DNA from 4 places in the Brevibacillus sp. HB2.2 genome. Region 1 is predicted to be linked to each of the others. Evidence: riboswitches for the same ligand, from Rfam matches in the RefSeq annotation. Region 1 holds a riboswitch; each other region holds the start of a gene.
The links. Region 1 has a riboswitch for cyclic di-GMP ahead of ggt (gamma-glutamyltransferase). Riboswitches for the same ligand answer to the same signal wherever they lie in the genome.
Positions count from the first base shown of each region.

Region 1 (4,121 bases):
CAGCCATCGTACGTGGTGCCTTCAGCTTCAGGTCCTCACGGATGAAATACTCCAGCATTTTCTCGTCAACGGTGCTGTTCGCGCGCGCTACTCCTACTTCACGAGCGAATGTACGAATCGCTTCCGGTGTATAGCCGCGACGACGGAAGCCTGCGATGGTTGGCATGCGCGGGTCATCCCAGCCGTCTACCACATTCTCATCGACTAGCTGTTTCAGCTTGCGTTTACTCATAACGGTGTTTGTCAGGTTCAAGCGAGCAAATTCGTACTGATGTGGTACCTTCTCCATTTCGCACTCGCGGACTACCCAGTCGTACAACGGGCGATGATCTTCGAATTCCAGCGAGCACAAGGAGTGTGTCACGCCCTCAATAGCATCCTCCAACGGATGAGCGAAGTCGTACATCGGATAAATACACCATTTGTCGCCCGTGTTGTGATGCGTTGCATGGGAGATTCGATACAGAACCGGATCACGCATGTTGAAGTTCTGCGAAGCCATATCGATTTTCGCACGCAGCACCTTTTCCCCGTCCTTGAATTCTCCTTGGCGCATACGTGCAAACAGGTCCAGGTTTTCCTCCACAGACCGGCTGCGGAACGGACTATCTGTGCCTGGCTCTGTCCATGTTCCACGCATTTTACGCATGTCTTCAGGAGACAGATCGTCCACGTAAGCCAGACCTTTTTTAATCAACAGCACCGCTCGGTTGTACATCTCTTCAAAGTAATCAGATGCAAAAAACAACCCGTCCCATTCGAAGCCAAGCCATTGAACGTCCCTTTTGATGGCTTCTACGTATTCGATGTCTTCCTTCACCGGGTTCGTATCGTCAAAACGCAGGTTGGCCTTGCCGGAGAATTCTCGTGCCAACTCAAAGTTGAGGCAGATTGCTTTTGCATGTCCAATATGGAGATACCCGTTCGGTTCTGGGGGAAAGCGGGTAATGATTTCCTTTACTTTGCCCTCTTGCAAGTCATCAATCATGATATTGCGGATAAAATTGGATGCCGCTACCTTGTTTTCCAATGAAATCAACCTTTCACTTCACCTTTACATTCCATAATACTGATTCTCTTCCCAGAGTTCAACAAAATCGGGTCGTTGACCGACCCGCTCACGTCTCCCATTGCTGCCCCGTTTGCCATTGTGACCTGCAATACAGGTGAATAACAGAATCAATGGCTAAGCGCTGCTCCGTAATCCCACGAATCTTTTCGAGATGCTTCGAGGGAATCAGATGCAGCAAAGGCTGTTCAACATGATTGAACCGTTGGAATGCTTCCGCTGCAATCCGATCCCACTGCGGGTAATACCGAAGCAAATCATCGGGCATTACACGGGAGCGGTCCGTGTCGGACTCGGGCAAACACTCAAATGGTTCATCCAAATTTAACGTTCCATAATCATCAGTCAGCTCTTCGCCCGGAAAAATATCCCGTGCAGCCAATTCCATATCATACATGGTCGGCACACAATTCGCATGAAAGCTGTGGTTCACGTACCTTGCCTTATCCCAACAAAGAATGTACTTTCCGAACTGGTTCTTAAACGAATATTTTTGTACGTCCTGTTTTCGTAATGAGTCAAGTCTTTCCACAAATGCAGGGTCCAATACTTGGTCCAAATCATCCTGTGCCCATACAATCGTTCCTTTTGGGATAAACCTTGTCGCAAACACACCGTACCCGATCTCATCGTTGATATAGCGCAATTCTGTATCGGGATGCATCATGGTCTTTGTTTCACTCCTTGGCAAATGTGCCTTTTTATCATCATAAGCAGCTTTGCCCCAGGAGGTGTGTGAATATCTTTCGAAAAATACATAGAATTCCTAACTATTTTTCCGGATTAAAATATTTTTCTTATTTACCACAAATGGTAAATAGTCTATATTATTGGCAAACGGAGTTTTAGGAACATTTTCCCACAACGATTGAATCAGTATATGTGTCATTTTATGCTTCACCCATTGATATCGAAACGGCATACCCGGGGAAATCCGGCGACGCAAAGCTACAGGGGCTACCTCCGCAACAGCGGACACGCTTGCCAGCTACCGAAGTATTGATGTAGGACGCGACCAATGATCCTATATCATTGGTCTTTTTTTGCGCTCATAATGTCTATTTTTGTCTACTTTTGTATGTTTGTGTATTTTTAACTTTTAAAGGAGGTGAGGCAACAGCGGATAGCCGGTTTAATGAATCATTATTCTTTTCATCATGAAGGAGGTTTCATAGGAATGTCATTCTGGAAGAAACTCTCGACCGTCGCTCTGACTGCTGTCATCGGGGTATCAACATTCTCTGGAGCACAAGCTGCTAACCGTCCAACATCGATGTCACCGAACGCAATGGTGACGACTCCTCACTATCTGGCTACGGCTGCGGCCCTGAAAACATTGGAAGACGGTGGAAATGCAGTAGATGCTGCTATTACAGCCGCTTCCACCTTAGCTGTTGTCTATCCTCATTACACAACCATTGGCGGAGATAACTTCTGGCTCATCTACAATGCCAAAACAAAAGAGCTGAAGGCGCTGAACGGCAGTGGTCGCGCAGGCGAAAAGGCAACCATCGACTATTACAAAGGCAAAGGCTACGAAAAAATCCCGTCCCGCGGTTATGAATCAGCAAACACTGTCCCTGGTGTCGTCTCCGGCTGGTGGGAGGCGTACAACTACGCCCATAAAAGCATGGGCAACAATAAGCTTCAATGGAACAGACTGCTGGAGCCTGCCATTGGATACGCCGAGAACGGATATCCCGTCTCCCCCAACCAAGTATATTGGACAAAATACGCGACAGATCCAACTGACAATGACTTGAAGAATCTTCAACGTTTTGATGGATTCCGCAAAACATTCCTGAAGCCCAACGGAGATCCTTATGCAGCAGGCGAAATTCTCAAACAAAAGGATCTTGCCAATACTTTGCGAATCATTGCGAAAAAAGGCGCTGACGGTTTTTATAAAGGTGAAGTTGCTAAAAAAATCGTAGCAGACATGAAAGCCAACGGCGGATTGCTCACGTTGAAAGATTTTGAGAAGCATACCTCCACTTGGGCAGATCCCATTACGGTAGACTACCGCGGTTACAAAGCGTATAACGTTCCGCCTAACTCCCAAGGCATGGCATCACTCTCTATTCTTAATGTTTTGAACAACTTTGACCTCAAGAGCATGGGTGAAGGAACACCCGATTACTACCACACGATTGTGGAAGCTACCAAACAGGCTTTTGCTGACCGCGACAAATGGCTGACTGACCCTGCCTTTGCGGATATCCCTGTGGATGAGCTGTTGTCCAAGCAGCACGGGAAAGATTTAGCTGCGCGCATTGATATGAAGCAAGCAGCCAAATCCGTAGAACCGCTTGATCCAAAAGGCGATACAACCTGGTTCGGGATCGTCGACAAAGATGGAAATGCCGTGTCCATCATTCAGAGTCACTACTTTGACTGGGGTTCTGGCATCGTAGCGAAAGATACGGGTGTCCTTTTGCAAAACCGCGGAAGCTATTTCTCCTTGGATTCCAAACACATCAATCACTTGGAACCAGGAAAACGCACCTTCCACACCATTAACCCAGCTATGCTCTTTAAAGGGGACAAGCCTTATCTTCTTTACGGAACACAAGGGGGAGAAGGACAGCCGCAAACGCAAGCCGCTCTCGTCACACGCATCGTCGACTTTGGTTTCAGCGTGCAAGACGCAATCGAAGCACCAAGATGGCTGCATGGACGCAACTGGGGATCTGCTTCCAACAATCTCAAGGTGGAAAGCCGCATCCCTCAAGAAGTCCTGGACGAGCTCATTAAACGTGGGCATCCAGTCGAAAAGCTTGAAGCAGCCTATACCGATGCGATGGGACAGTCCGGCGCAATCCTGATTGACCCGCAAACCAATGTAAAATTTGGCGGTGCAGACCCTCGCGGTGAAGGCGCAGCAATGGGCTATTAATATTTTGTCAGACTGCTGAGCTCATCTCAGCAGTCTGACTGTTTCTATTTCGCATTCACGGATTAGGAGTGGACAAACCTATGTTTTTGTTCAACAAACTCAGGAACAAAATGATTCTTTGGTTTCTCATCGTGGCTGTCATTCCACTTACTGCCG
Region 1 is NZ_JABSUV010000007.1:130,811-134,931, forward strand. Features, by position in the region: gene HP401_RS07105 (glutamine--tRNA ligase/YqeY domain fusion protein) at 1-1,039, opposite strand, end outside; gene HP401_RS07110 (SET domain-containing protein) at 1,119-1,736, opposite strand; cyclic di-GMP riboswitch class I at 1,977-2,065, shown strand; gene ggt (gamma-glutamyltransferase) at 2,247-3,965, shown strand; gene HP401_RS07120 (methyl-accepting chemotaxis protein) at 4,046-4,121, shown strand, end outside.

Region 2 (4,121 bases), on a different contig from region 1:
GCTTAAATGCTCCCGGCTCTTTTGCCATATAGTAATCGGCCACAATCTGGTCGATGACGACTGCTTCTACGCGACCGATCTTCAAATCACTCAGTGCCAGTACGTTATCAGGGAACTCGGTAATCGATTGGACCTGATTTTTGATATCACTCGCATTAATCGCGTCAGCTGCGGAAGACAGCTTTTGCAAACCAATTGCTTTACCGGCCAAGTCTGACAGCTTGGCCAAGTTGCTATTTGCCTTCGTGACCACTACTTGTGCGTTTTTCAGATAAGGCTTGGTAAAGAGAACCTTCCCTTTTCTCTCATCTGTAATCGTATATCCATTCCAGATCAAGTCAATACGACCACTGTTTAGTTCAGACTCTTTTGCACTCCAGTCGATTGTTTGAAACTCAACTTGTTTTCCCATTTTTTCGCCAGCTGCACGTGCATAATCAATATCAAAACCGACTAGCTCATTTTTCTCATCCCGGAAACCCATCGGTGCAAACTTATCATCAATTCCGATAATCAACTTATTCGCGTCAGCGCCAGTTTTTGCGCTGGAACAGCCCACTACCAACGAAACCACCGCACCCAACAACAATGACATCCATGCTATTTTCTTCATCGTGATGATCCCCCTCGTTTCCCTACTCTATATTTTACTCTGATAAAGTGGTAATACGTTAACAAGGTATCATGATAGCACATTAGCAAGGAATAGTCGATACTTTAGTAAACAAAAGCACCTTAGAAATATACGCCAAATAATTGGGGAAAATGCCTGGCTACCTCCATCACGAAAAAGCCCTCCACATTCAATGGAGAGCTTTTTTGTGTTGGAGCTATACACCCGTTTCCTATCCTTACGCCTGATTGCACACTTTGATATATGAAACATTTCTCACGTTGATGACAACATCATCATACTGGAGCCATCCGTCGTTTTGATTAGCGACCATTTGAATGATCTCTTCCGGTTCCGTGGATTCGATGCTAATCGTTTCACCGCCTCCGGAAAAGTAGAATTGAATCACTTTTGCTTCCTTCATAATATCCCCTCCTATTCCTTCTAGTTATCGGATGGTTGGAAAATTTTTGTTACGGGTGATTTATATGTATTCCATTCAACTCCTGAGCGGCTACGTGCATTCAAACACCAAAAACTTTTTCAGAAGGTTTCTCTTTCATCAAACAGGGGAAAGTACGTTTATATAAAGTAAATTTGGATGGATGGTCAGCAGTTCACATTCGATATCACTGGGGAAGACATTCTGCGTACCCTAACCTAACGCCTATGAATGAAGGACTAGTTGATATCACAAATGGTTTTTTGTTCGTCTATACTTTATGAACAATTAGTTTCTTTACCCTACCAAAACTTGACAAAGTATATCTTTTGTCTTATATTTTGCATGATTATGTCCAGCAAAATTCGACACACTTTTACAAGTTTTGCTAATAAATGCAAAAGGCAAAGTCATCGAAAGGTGGCGACGCAAAACCACGGGTCTACAGTCTTTGACCATGATAGCCGGGTTGCCATCATCTTGGAACAATTTTTTTGATGTTGGTAGCTTCGGTTGTTCCATTCCGATGGAACGGCCTTTTTTTGTGTTTCGTTTTTTGAAAGGGGGATGAAAGCACTCTCATTTTTGCAACAGAATGGAAAAACATAACTTTTGGGACGTCAAACATACACAACACGGTAATCAGAAAACGATGGAGTGGAGAAGTTATGTACAAACAAGTAGAAACCGTACAAGAGTTAGCTAAATTTCATGAAATCAAAGAAACAGTATGGACAAGCATGGGCTTCGAGATGGAGTACGCGAAAGAAGGCTCCGCACAATTCCTCCTACTTGCCGATGATGGTGAAGCAGGTGGAACATTTGAAATGACGCCCTTTTCCAAATCAAGTGCTTATATGAAATCACTATTTCAGGATGTTGTTACAGAAGATATGAAAGTAATGGAGGTAGACAGTCTTGCTGTTTTGCCGAAATACCGTGGACAACTAGGGCAAAAAGGAATTTGCTTGATGATAGATTACGCTGAAAAGCATGGCTATACCCACGCAATCGGGGTAGCAGATCCAACTTTTTTTAAATTTATTAACACGAAGTATCAAGTAAAGGCGACTCAGACCAAAGATATCGTCTTTTACAAAGGGGCCGATGCCATTCCGACCCTCTTTCATCTAAAAGATGTCTATGACAATAAGCACGATCCGAAATATTCCTGGTACAATTCGTCGTCGTCCAATCAAGTAAAAGTCGAGGTAGGTGGGTAACATGGATAACATTGATCTATTGAGAAGAAGAAACAATTGGGTCGTAATCGTATTCGCAAGTATTATTACGGTTGTTCAGGTCTTAAACCTCTTTCTAGGCGTCTCGTACACATTCGTTTTCACAATACTGGGTATTTTGTATGGCGTACTGGCACCTTTTACTTACATCTCCAATCGCCCGAGCTTCCGTGAAAAAGCAGCGCCCTTCATGAAGTTCTTCAACTTAGTCGTAATCGGGATCTTCATGTTCATTGTAGTTGGACTGGACCCGCATATGATCAATATCATGACCATTATGTTCTTTGTAGCCGTCATGGGGATTTATCAAGACCGACTCATCAATATTTTGACCATTGTATCGACATTAGGCATTGTCTCTTACTACTTCCTGACACAGAGAGAATTGATTTTCCATTCGACAAGCAATCTTGACCTGATGTACTTCCTGCTCACCTTCTGCTTCGTCTCTATCACGAGCATGATGCATGCTGTATTCAATAACAAACTGCAAGAGGAAAGTGAGCAACAAAAGCAAGAAGCGATTGCCTCGAAGGAATCGTTGCAACGTGTTCTCGATCAGATCAACGAGTCTCTCACCTCTATGCAAGACTATCAAGAGAATTTGAACAAGGTAACAGATGGTGTAAATGTTCGCGCTGTCGAAACCGTTGCTTCCCTGCAAGACATTATGGAGTCCTTTACGGTCCAGACTAGCAATACGGACGAGCTGCGTCGGGAAATGAGCTCGACGAATCTGCAAGTTGAGGACATGACCCGCTCTGTTACAGAGATGCATGAGTACGTAGAATCGACCAAAGAAGCCACTAGCGAGAGTGGAAAACGCATTGGCAACATCGGCAATGACTTTGAACGATTCATCACGGACATCCAAGGTACGAACCAGCTGATTCAAGAGCTCAATAAAGAAACCGAATCGATTGGGAAAATCATTCAAACCATTTCCGATATTTCTGCACAAACCAACCTGTTGGCACTCAATGCCACGATTGAAGCGTCTCGGGCAGGTGAACACGGCCGAGGATTTGCTGTCGTAGCAGATGAAGTACGCAAGCTCGCTGAATCCTCCAAGCTATCCTCCGAGTCGATCTCGAGCTTGCTCATGACCATTCGTGAAAAAATGAAGCTCGTATCGGATATGATTTCCGAGTCACAGACGTCTTTTGAGAAAAATAGCGAGGGCATCCTCGAAGTACAAGAAATGTTCACCAATGTAGACAACTACATGCAAAACTTCGCAGATAAAACGAAGAATCTGCAAGAGTTCATCGTCCATGTTCACAGCATGATTCAGGAAGTCGGCGCAAAAGTAGAAGTCAACGCCGATATTACTGACAAGAACAAAGAGAGCCTGGAAGAAGTGCTTGTTCTCGTTTCTGAGCAAAAAGACGAAGTCGTTAAGGTTTCTGGCGGCTTTGAGAAAATCGAACAGCAAATGCGTGGTCTCCATATGTAGCCTTCCTGCAACCGCCTTTTCAATGGCGGTTGTTTTCTTTTTTCATTTTGTAACTGAATAGGTATATAATAAGAATATTCTGATATCAATCATTCGAAAGGAGGCACATCATTGATGGATGCACGAATCGAAACCAAAACGATTCAGACCGATCGATTGCTCGTTTCCTACCTAACAGCAGGCGTACCGGAAGGAGAACCGCTCCTCCTCATTCACGGCAATGCGTCAGCCAACTTGTTCTGGGATGATACCATTGCGGCGCTATGTGACCAGTACCGTGTATATGCACCTGATATGCGAGGCTATGGAGCAAGTGAAGCATTGCCCATTGATGCGACACGCGGTTTGCGAGACTGGTCGGATGACCTT
Region 2 is NZ_JABSUV010000032.1:53,925-58,045, forward strand. Features, by position in the region: gene HP401_RS32415 (amino acid ABC transporter substrate-binding protein) at 1-613, opposite strand, end outside; gene HP401_RS32420 (hypothetical protein) at 852-1,037, opposite strand; cyclic di-GMP riboswitch class I at 1,449-1,532, shown strand; gene HP401_RS32425 (GNAT family N-acetyltransferase) at 1,724-2,278, shown strand; gene HP401_RS32430 (methyl-accepting chemotaxis protein) at 2,280-3,752, shown strand; gene HP401_RS32435 (alpha/beta fold hydrolase) at 3,867-4,121, shown strand, end outside.
Region 2: linked by a shared signal. The riboswitch ahead of HP401_RS32425 (GNAT family N-acetyltransferase) and the one ahead of ggt (gamma-glutamyltransferase) in region 1 are both predicted to bind cyclic di-GMP.

Region 3 (4,121 bases), on a different contig from region 1:
TAGGACCATTGTTTTTAACTGTCTACCATTTTATCACGTACTTGGCAGCTTTGCGCGAGGAGCGTGAGGAGCAGGAGGCAGCTACAACAGCTACGCTCGAGCGTACGGCCTACCAGATGATTCTGGAGGGTGGGCGTGTATACAGCGAGCTGAGTCGCCTGAAAACAGAATATCCAGAAGTGGAGCAAATGCTTCGTGCCAACGATTTTCACGATAAACTGGAGCGCTATGCTTTGGAAATGCAGCAGTATTTGCAGGTGAAGCATTTTGAGCGTAAAGACGTGGAGCTCTTGGAGGGTCACTATTATTTCTTGGAAAACTTGCTGAGCTTGGCGAAACAACATCCGGGAATAATCGAGTCCCGCGTATATAGCCGCCGAGGTGACAATTGATGGGTACAAAGGAGAGGGAAGCGGATGTTTTGGAAAAAAGACAAAGGCCTGGCAGAAAAAGAGACAGCAGCGACGACAGCCACAACCACAATGGCAGGACAGCAAGACGCATGGAAACATGAGCTTCGCGGTCTTTACGAACAGATGGGTGCAATCCTCGCTTCGGACCAAGCGATGAACGCCGATTCCGATCAAATGGTGCGATTGGTGACGAGAATGAAGCGTGCCGTAGAGAATATCCAGGCCATTAATGAGCGGGATGATGAATCTGCGAGCCAGTTGTCGGTTCGAGGGGAGCGCCTGACAGACATCTGTAAACAATCGGTAGCGCGTGCAGATGAAGGCAAGAAGGCTATGACGGACGTTGTGGAAGTCATGAGCCTGCTCGACAAAGAATCGGTTCATACGTCCAAGTCCATGAGCCGCTTGGAAGAGCGTTCTTCGGAAATTACGAGTATTGTCAAGGTAATCAGTGACATTACGAATCAGACTAACCTTCTCGCTCTGAATGCAGCGATAGAAGCTGCACGTGCGGGGGAACAAGGCCGAGGCTTTGCTGTCGTAGCGGATGAAGTACGGAAGCTGGCAGAGATGACAGCGAACTCGACCAAGACGATTGCGGAATTGATCGGCAAGATTCAAGAAGAAATCAAGGAAGCATTGTCCAACAGTGAAAAAAGCAGCAGTGCGATTAAAAATGGACTTTCCATCAGCAAGGATGCTGCACAGAAGACGGATCAGATCGCGAACGCTTTCCAGGTACTGAACGGCGAAGTGGCGGGTGTGATGGAAATCATCGCGCATCAAAAGCGTTTTGCTGACGATGTGTCCCAGCAGGTACGTGAGGCAAAGGGCTTACTGGACGAGCTGAATGAAGGCATCACCAAGCACGTAAGAGACGCCAACGCGGTAGAGCAAATGCTCGCGACGAGCGTAAAGGATGTCAAAAAGTTATTGTGATCATGAGGAAGAAAAATTAGAAGTCCGTATCCAAGCGATGCGGACTTTTTGATATTTGTTCTTTCCTTTCACGAAATATTTACATGTTTACGTTTGACTATTCGAAATGGAGTACTATAATCAAAGTAGGTTTCTCCATATCTTTCCTTTTTTCGACAAAATCTTATCAGCATTCGCTATGAATGGGCAAACCCATTGAAAAGTGGGGACGCAAAGCCACGGGCCTAATGTACACGTTACGATGGCAGCCGGGTTGCCAACGAGCAGTGTATTTTGCTGTTTTAGTATGACGGCTCCTTTCATGCGAAAGGGGCCTATTTATTTTTCAAAAGGGGAGTGGTTGTAGCATGTCAATCCTTCAAACACTGGACAAGCAGTACATCAATGGGGAGTGGCGCGACGGACTTGGCGCGAAGACATTGCAAGATATCAACCCTTACAACGGGGAAGTCATCGCAGAATTCAAAATGGCAAATCTGGAGGATATCGACGCGGCTTACAAGGCGGCAGCCAACGCGAAAAAAGAGTGGGATGAAGTGAATGCCTATACCAAATCCCGAATGTTGGAGCGTGCTGTTCGCTATATCGAAGAGCATGAAGAAGAAATCATTCAGATCATCATTCGTGAACTAGGTGGAACCCGACTGAAGGCATTTTTTGAGATCGGGCTTGTGAAGGATATTATTCGCGAGGCGGCTACGTTCCCGGTGCGCATGGAAGGAAAAATTCTCCCTTCTCCCGTAGACGGAAAGGAAAATCGCTTGTATCGGATTCCCGCAGGAGTTGTCGGCGTCATCAGTCCGTTCAACTTCCCGTTCTATCTGTCGATGAAGTCCGTAGCTCCAGCTCTTGGCGCGGGCAACGGTGTCGTCCTCAAACCGCATGAACACACGCCAATCACGGGAGGGACTCTCATCGCGAAAATTTTTGAAGAAGTAGGTCTGCCCAAAGGCTTGATCAACGTCGTTGTAACGGATATTGCTGAAATTGGCGATGGGTTTGTCTCCCACCCGATTCCGCGCATCCTTTCGTTTACAGGCTCTAGCCAAGTAGGAAGCCATATCGCGCAAGTGGCAGCGAAGCATTTCAAGAAGGCGATTTTGGAGCTAGGCGGCAATAGTGCCCTGATTGTTTTGGAGGATGCGGATCTCCAGTATGCCGTCAATGCAGCGGTATTCAGCCGCTTTACCCACCAAGGTCAGATTTGCATGTCGGCTAACCGGGTTCTGGTTCACCAAGATGTATACGATAAATTCCTCGGTCTGTATGTGGAAAAAGTATCTGGTCTCAAGGTAGGCGACCCAAATGATCCAGACACGGTAATCGGTCCACTCATCAATCAACGGCAAGTCGCCAACCTGATGGCAACGATCGATGAGGCGATACGCGAAGGAGCCGTTCCTGCACTGAAAGGGGAAGTAAAAGGAAACGTGGTCGAGCCGATTGTTTTGACAGGTGTGACCACAGACATGTCCATTGCATCGAAAGAGCTGTTTGGTCCGGCTGTTTGCATCATGTCGTTTGCTTCCGAGGAAGAAGCAATTCGTATGGCGAACGAGACACCATTTGGATTGTCCGGGGCGATTCATACCCGCGATCTGGAGAGAGGTGCCCAGATGGCCAAGCGCATTGAGACCGGCATGATTCATATCAACGATGGAACGATCAATGACGAACCAATTGTGGCGTTCGGCGGTGAAAAGCATTCCGGATTGGGACGCTTGAATGGTCAATGGAGCCTAGAAGAGTTTACTACGCTAAAATGGATTTCGGTTCAGCACAAGAAGCGTCAATTTCCGTACTAATGCTAGCAAAAGATAGAGGTGAAGAGGGTCATGAACGGATACGAAGGATGGAACGAAACAGAAGCCTCCGAAAAGGGGAAAAATGCAGAACTTCTCGAGGCTTTCATCAAGGTTGCTCCCTATTTAAATGATTTGCTCAACGATGACATTACCATTGGGGTCTACGACACGGAAAAGCTATTGCGCAATGTGCCTGCCCAAACATTTTCCCTGCAGGTAAAGTCTGGTGATCCACTCCAGGAGGGAGATGTGATCACCAACGCGATTCAAAAAAACACCAAGCAGGCGATGATGGTTCCCAAGGAATTATTTGGTTTTCCTCTCGTCGCACGGGCGATCCCCTTGCATGATCACACGGGAAAAGTTATCGGCGGTGTTGGCATTGGTTCGAGTATGGAGCGAGCCAATGAGCTGTATGAAATTGCCGCAAATCTCTCGAGCGTCGTCGAGCAGGTCAGTGCCACCACACACGAGATGGCCGTGCAGATCGGGAATTTGAACGAGCAAATGAAGGCGATCTCAGAGCAAGCCAATGATGTGAGCCAAAGTACAACTGAGATCGAGCAAATTACACTCGCCGTGAAAAAAATCGCTGATCAAAGTAACATTTTGGGACTGAATGCGAGCATTGAGGCTGCGAGAGTAGGAGATGCAGGGCGTGGATTCGCTGTCGTCGCGAATGAGGTTCGCAATATGGCGACAGATTCACGGACGAATGCAGACAAAATCAAGCAAACCACGGATTCCATCCGGGATTTGATAACCCTGCTACAAAATTCGATTGAATTGATCAATCAAACCATGGAGAGTCAGGCAGCCGCTACGGAGGAAATTTCTGCGACGATGGTCGAAGTGAGCGACAATACGAATAAGCTAGCAGGGCTTGCCCAAGAAGTGTTTGAAATAAAGTAAGCCCATACATGTAACAAAATTCCCCTCTCAGGAGTCTAACTCTAGAGAGGGG
Region 3 is NZ_JABSUV010000029.1:26,001-30,121, reverse strand. Features, by position in the region: gene HP401_RS20195 (hypothetical protein) at 1-392, shown strand, start outside; gene HP401_RS20190 (methyl-accepting chemotaxis protein) at 417-1,352, shown strand; cyclic di-GMP riboswitch class I at 1,528-1,613, shown strand; gene yfmT (benzaldehyde dehydrogenase) at 1,700-3,157, shown strand; gene HP401_RS20180 (methyl-accepting chemotaxis protein) at 3,188-4,069, shown strand.
Region 3: linked by a shared signal. The riboswitch ahead of yfmT (benzaldehyde dehydrogenase) and the one ahead of ggt (gamma-glutamyltransferase) in region 1 are both predicted to bind cyclic di-GMP.

Region 4 (4,121 bases), on a different contig from region 1:
TTAACCGCTGTTGCGGCAAAAGCACCTGTTCCTGATGTCATGAGCATAGTTGCAGCGAGTGTGCTCGCCAAGATTGTTTGTGTGATTTTTTTCATCTGGGTTCTCCTCCTGTTAAACGGTAATGAATTTAGTTTTAGTTATAGAAACAAACTCCATCATCCCCTAATGGCATCCCCCCTTTCAAAAAGAGGACTTACAATCAGATGAGCTGCTTCTTACACCGTAAACCTGCCGATTCCTTGCTGTAATTCTTCCGCCACTGCGTTCAAATGCTCGACAGACTTGCCAATTTCTTCGATGGCTTGAAGCTGCTCTTCGGTTGCCCTTGCCACTGTTTGCGCGTCGAGTGAAGCATGCTTTGCAATGGTATGCATTTCATCTACAGAAGCACTCACCTGTTGGGAGCCTGCTGACATTTGCTCAGATGCTGCGGATACTTCCAAAATGTGCGCGGCAACGTTCCGGGAAGATTCCAAAATATGCTCGAAGATTTCGCGAACCTCTTCGACCAATTGGATACCTTGCTGTGCGTTTTGGTTACCCTCGGTCATAACCTCTACTGCGTGATGAGTATCCTGCTGGATTTCCCCGATCAGCATTGCAATTTTCGATGCGGATTCCTCGGATTGGTTCGCCAGTTTTTTTACTTCACCAGCAACTACAGCAAACCCACGTCCATGCTCGCCAGCACGTGCTGCCTCAATCGAAGCGTTCAAGGCAAGCAAATTGATTTGCGAGGTCAACTGACTGATCGTATCGAGAATGCCTTCGATTTCTTTGGAGCGATTGTTGAGCTGCTCGATGGCTACAGTCGCCTTCGAAGTTCCCTCCCCAATGCTTCCCATCTGGCGAACTGCCTGCTCTACTACAGCAGTCCCTTGCTCAGCCTGCTCTGTTGCGATCTGGGCAGCCTCAGAAACATGTGCAGACGTCTCCGCGATTTTCACGATGCCTGCTGCCATGTCAGTCATCGACAATGCGACTTCCTGCGAGCTGGATGCCTGCGCCTCTGCTCCCTCAGAAATCTGTTCGATAGACAAGCCAATTTGGTTGATGTTTTCCGTCGCTTGTTTAATGCCTTCGGATACTTCCTGACTAAAACGCTGAACTTGATCAGACGACAGTGATACGTCTTCGATCAAATTTTTCAAGTGTGATACCGTCTGGTTAAAGTCACGGGACAGAACCGCAATCTCGTCTTTTCCGTCAACCGTTACGGTCTCTTTCAAGTTACCCTGCGCCACTACATTTACTGCGTGATTCAGACGCTCAATTGGTTTCACCATGCGTACAGCCAAGAAATAAACGAGGACAACCCCAAGCCCCAATACGATGAGGGAAATAACCGTCAATCGGACTAACAGTTGATCGACAGGTGCATGTAGCTCCGCTACGGGTGCAGTGATGAATATCCCCCAGTTCAAATTGGTTGGCGCATAGGAAGCAAATCGCTCTGTATTCTCGTATTCGTATTGGGCGATTCCATGATTCCCTTGCTTGATATCTTCAAAAGCAGTCTGAAGTTGAAGAATCCCCATATTGAGAATGGATTCCTTCAGAATGTACTCGCTGTTCGGATGATAAATAAATGTTCCTGTTTTGCTTACTAAAAAGGCGTAACCTAATTCGCCAAATTTCTCTTCAGACACCTTTTTTTGGATCTCGTTGATTGGAATCGTAGAACCGATGTAACCGTATTGACGGTTGTCCTTCATCAATGGAACGACCAGTGTCACGATGTTATTCCCTGTCCGCTTCGAAACGACTGGCTCAGAGACAACAACCTTCCCTTCCCCTTTGCTGGCTTCCTTAATATGCGGACGATCTGAAATGTCAGTCACTTCACCCTTGAAATTGATCACTTTCTTACCGCTTAAGTCATGCGAAAAGAAGAACGTCTCAAACTCGGGGTTTTTCTTTTGGGCTTCTTGAATGAGTTTCAGGTCTTGTTCGACATTTTGATCTGCCGACATCAACCCTCCTATCGCTCTTACAATCTCAATTTTCTCTTGAAAGAAACCATCGATACGAATCGAGAGATTGCTAGCTGACAGCTCAGCTTCCTTGTCCAGACTGTTTGCCAAAAGGTTGGAAGCACTCCAATAGCTTGCACCGCAAACCGTACCCAAACTTATCACCAACAGCAGGCACAAAACGATAATTAGCTTATTCTTCAAACTATTTTTCATACCGAATCCCTTCTCCCTTCTCTTTTTTCAACAAAAAAAAGACTGCCCACCGACAGCCCATCATGACTACGGTATGGCAACCCGGCTGTCCTAGCTGCGAAAGTCATTTGACCTTCGTCCTTAGACCCGTGGCTTTGCGTCCCTGCCTTTCAGCAAGTTTGCCTTTGTCATTCCTTGTTGTTTTTCAATTAAGTTCACTTTTTTTCAATCTCACCTTTCATTTCCCATAACTTTCCGCCAATAAACCTCAAAATGGAAAAAAAGCTGACAACCTTTTACAGCTGTCAGCTTTTTGTCACACTTTTTGATTAGCTTAATCCAATCACGTGGCCTTCCTCGTCGACAAATAACGATTCCGCAGCCGGCTTTTTCGGGAGGCCTGGCATGGTAACCAAGCTTCCGGTCAGTGCCACAATGAAACCAGCTCCTGCTGATATGCGCACTTCGCTCACATGAATCGTGAAGTCTACAGGTGCCCCCAACAGATCAGCGCGATCCGTAAAAGAGTAAGGTGTTTTCGCCATGCACACAGGCAGATGGGACATGCCCATTTCTTCTACCTTTTGCATCGTTTTTAATGCCAACGGCGAAAAGACAACTCCTGATCCACGGTATACTTCTTTCACGACAGTCTCAATCTTGTCTTTAATGCTGAGGCCTTCCTCATACAAGAATCGGAAGGACGAAGGCAGCTCTGCTGCTCGAATTACTTTTTCAGCCAGCTCGACACCGCCTGCTCCTCCTTCTGCCCACACTTTAGAGAGCGCTGCTTCGGCTCCAGCCGCTTGGCACAGCGCAATGACAGCATCAATCTCTGCTTGGGTATCTGTCGCAAAATGATTGATGGCCACCACTGCTGGCACACCGAACTTCTGTAGGTTTTCCAGATGTCGCTTGACGTTTTCGAAGCCTTTTTCCAGAGCAGACAAGTTCTCCACTGCCAAGTCAGGTACTTTTACCCCGCCGTTGTATTTCAACGAACGAACCGTAATGACCACGACAGCAGCCGATGGAGTCAGACCTGCTTTTCTGCACTTGATGTCAAAAAACTTCTCTGCCCCCAAGTCGGCACCAAATCCAGCCTCTGTTACGACGTAATCTGCCAGTTTCAAGGCCATTTTGGTTCCGATCACACTGCTGCACCCATGTGCGATATTGGCAAAAGGTCCACCGTGAATGATGACCGGGGTTCCCTCGATTGTCTGTACGAGATTGGGCTTGATGGCTTCCTTCAAGAGAACACACATCGCATCAACCGCGTTGATTTCTTCTGCCCGTACAGGCTGATCATTGAAATCGTAGCCAATAATGATACGGTTCAACCGCTCCCGCAAGTCTGCTAGATTCTCACTCAAGCATAAGATCGCCATGATTTCCGACGCTGTCGTAATCATGAAGCCATCCTCACGCGTCATTCCATTGCCCTCACCCAGACCAACCACGATGTTTCGCAGTGCGCGGTCGTTCATATCCATAGCTCGTTTCCAGACGATTTTCTTTGGATTGAGCCCGCGCGGATTGCCATGGAAAATATGATTGTCGATCATCGCTGCCAACAAGTTATGTGCAGCTGTAATCGCGTGAATGTCCCCTGTAAAATGCAGGTTAATTTCATCAGCCGGGAGAATTTGTGCCTGACCGCTTCCAGTTGCGCCTCCTTTGATCCCCATGCAAGGACCCAAGGACGGCTCGCGAAGTGCTGCCATTGTTTTCTTCCCGAGATGATTTAAAGATTGTGACAGACCAATCGTCGTGAGCGTCTTGCCTGCTCCCGCCGGATTGGGGTTCATCGCTGTAACAAGAATCAGTTTGCCATCAGGGCGATCCTTCACTTGCTCCCATAGTTCATCTGATAGTTTGGCTTTATACTTTCCGTATAGCTCCAAATGCTGTTCTTCGATACCTGCACTCTTGGCAATTTCAACAATAGAC
Region 4 is NZ_JABSUV010000003.1:39,385-43,505, forward strand. Features, by position in the region: gene HP401_RS02795 (transporter substrate-binding domain-containing protein) at 1-95, opposite strand, end outside; gene HP401_RS02800 (methyl-accepting chemotaxis protein) at 216-2,189, opposite strand; cyclic di-GMP riboswitch class I at 2,262-2,362, opposite strand; gene HP401_RS02805 (formate--tetrahydrofolate ligase) at 2,498-4,121, opposite strand, start outside.
Region 4: linked by a shared signal. The riboswitch ahead of HP401_RS02800 (methyl-accepting chemotaxis protein) and the one ahead of ggt (gamma-glutamyltransferase) in region 1 are both predicted to bind cyclic di-GMP.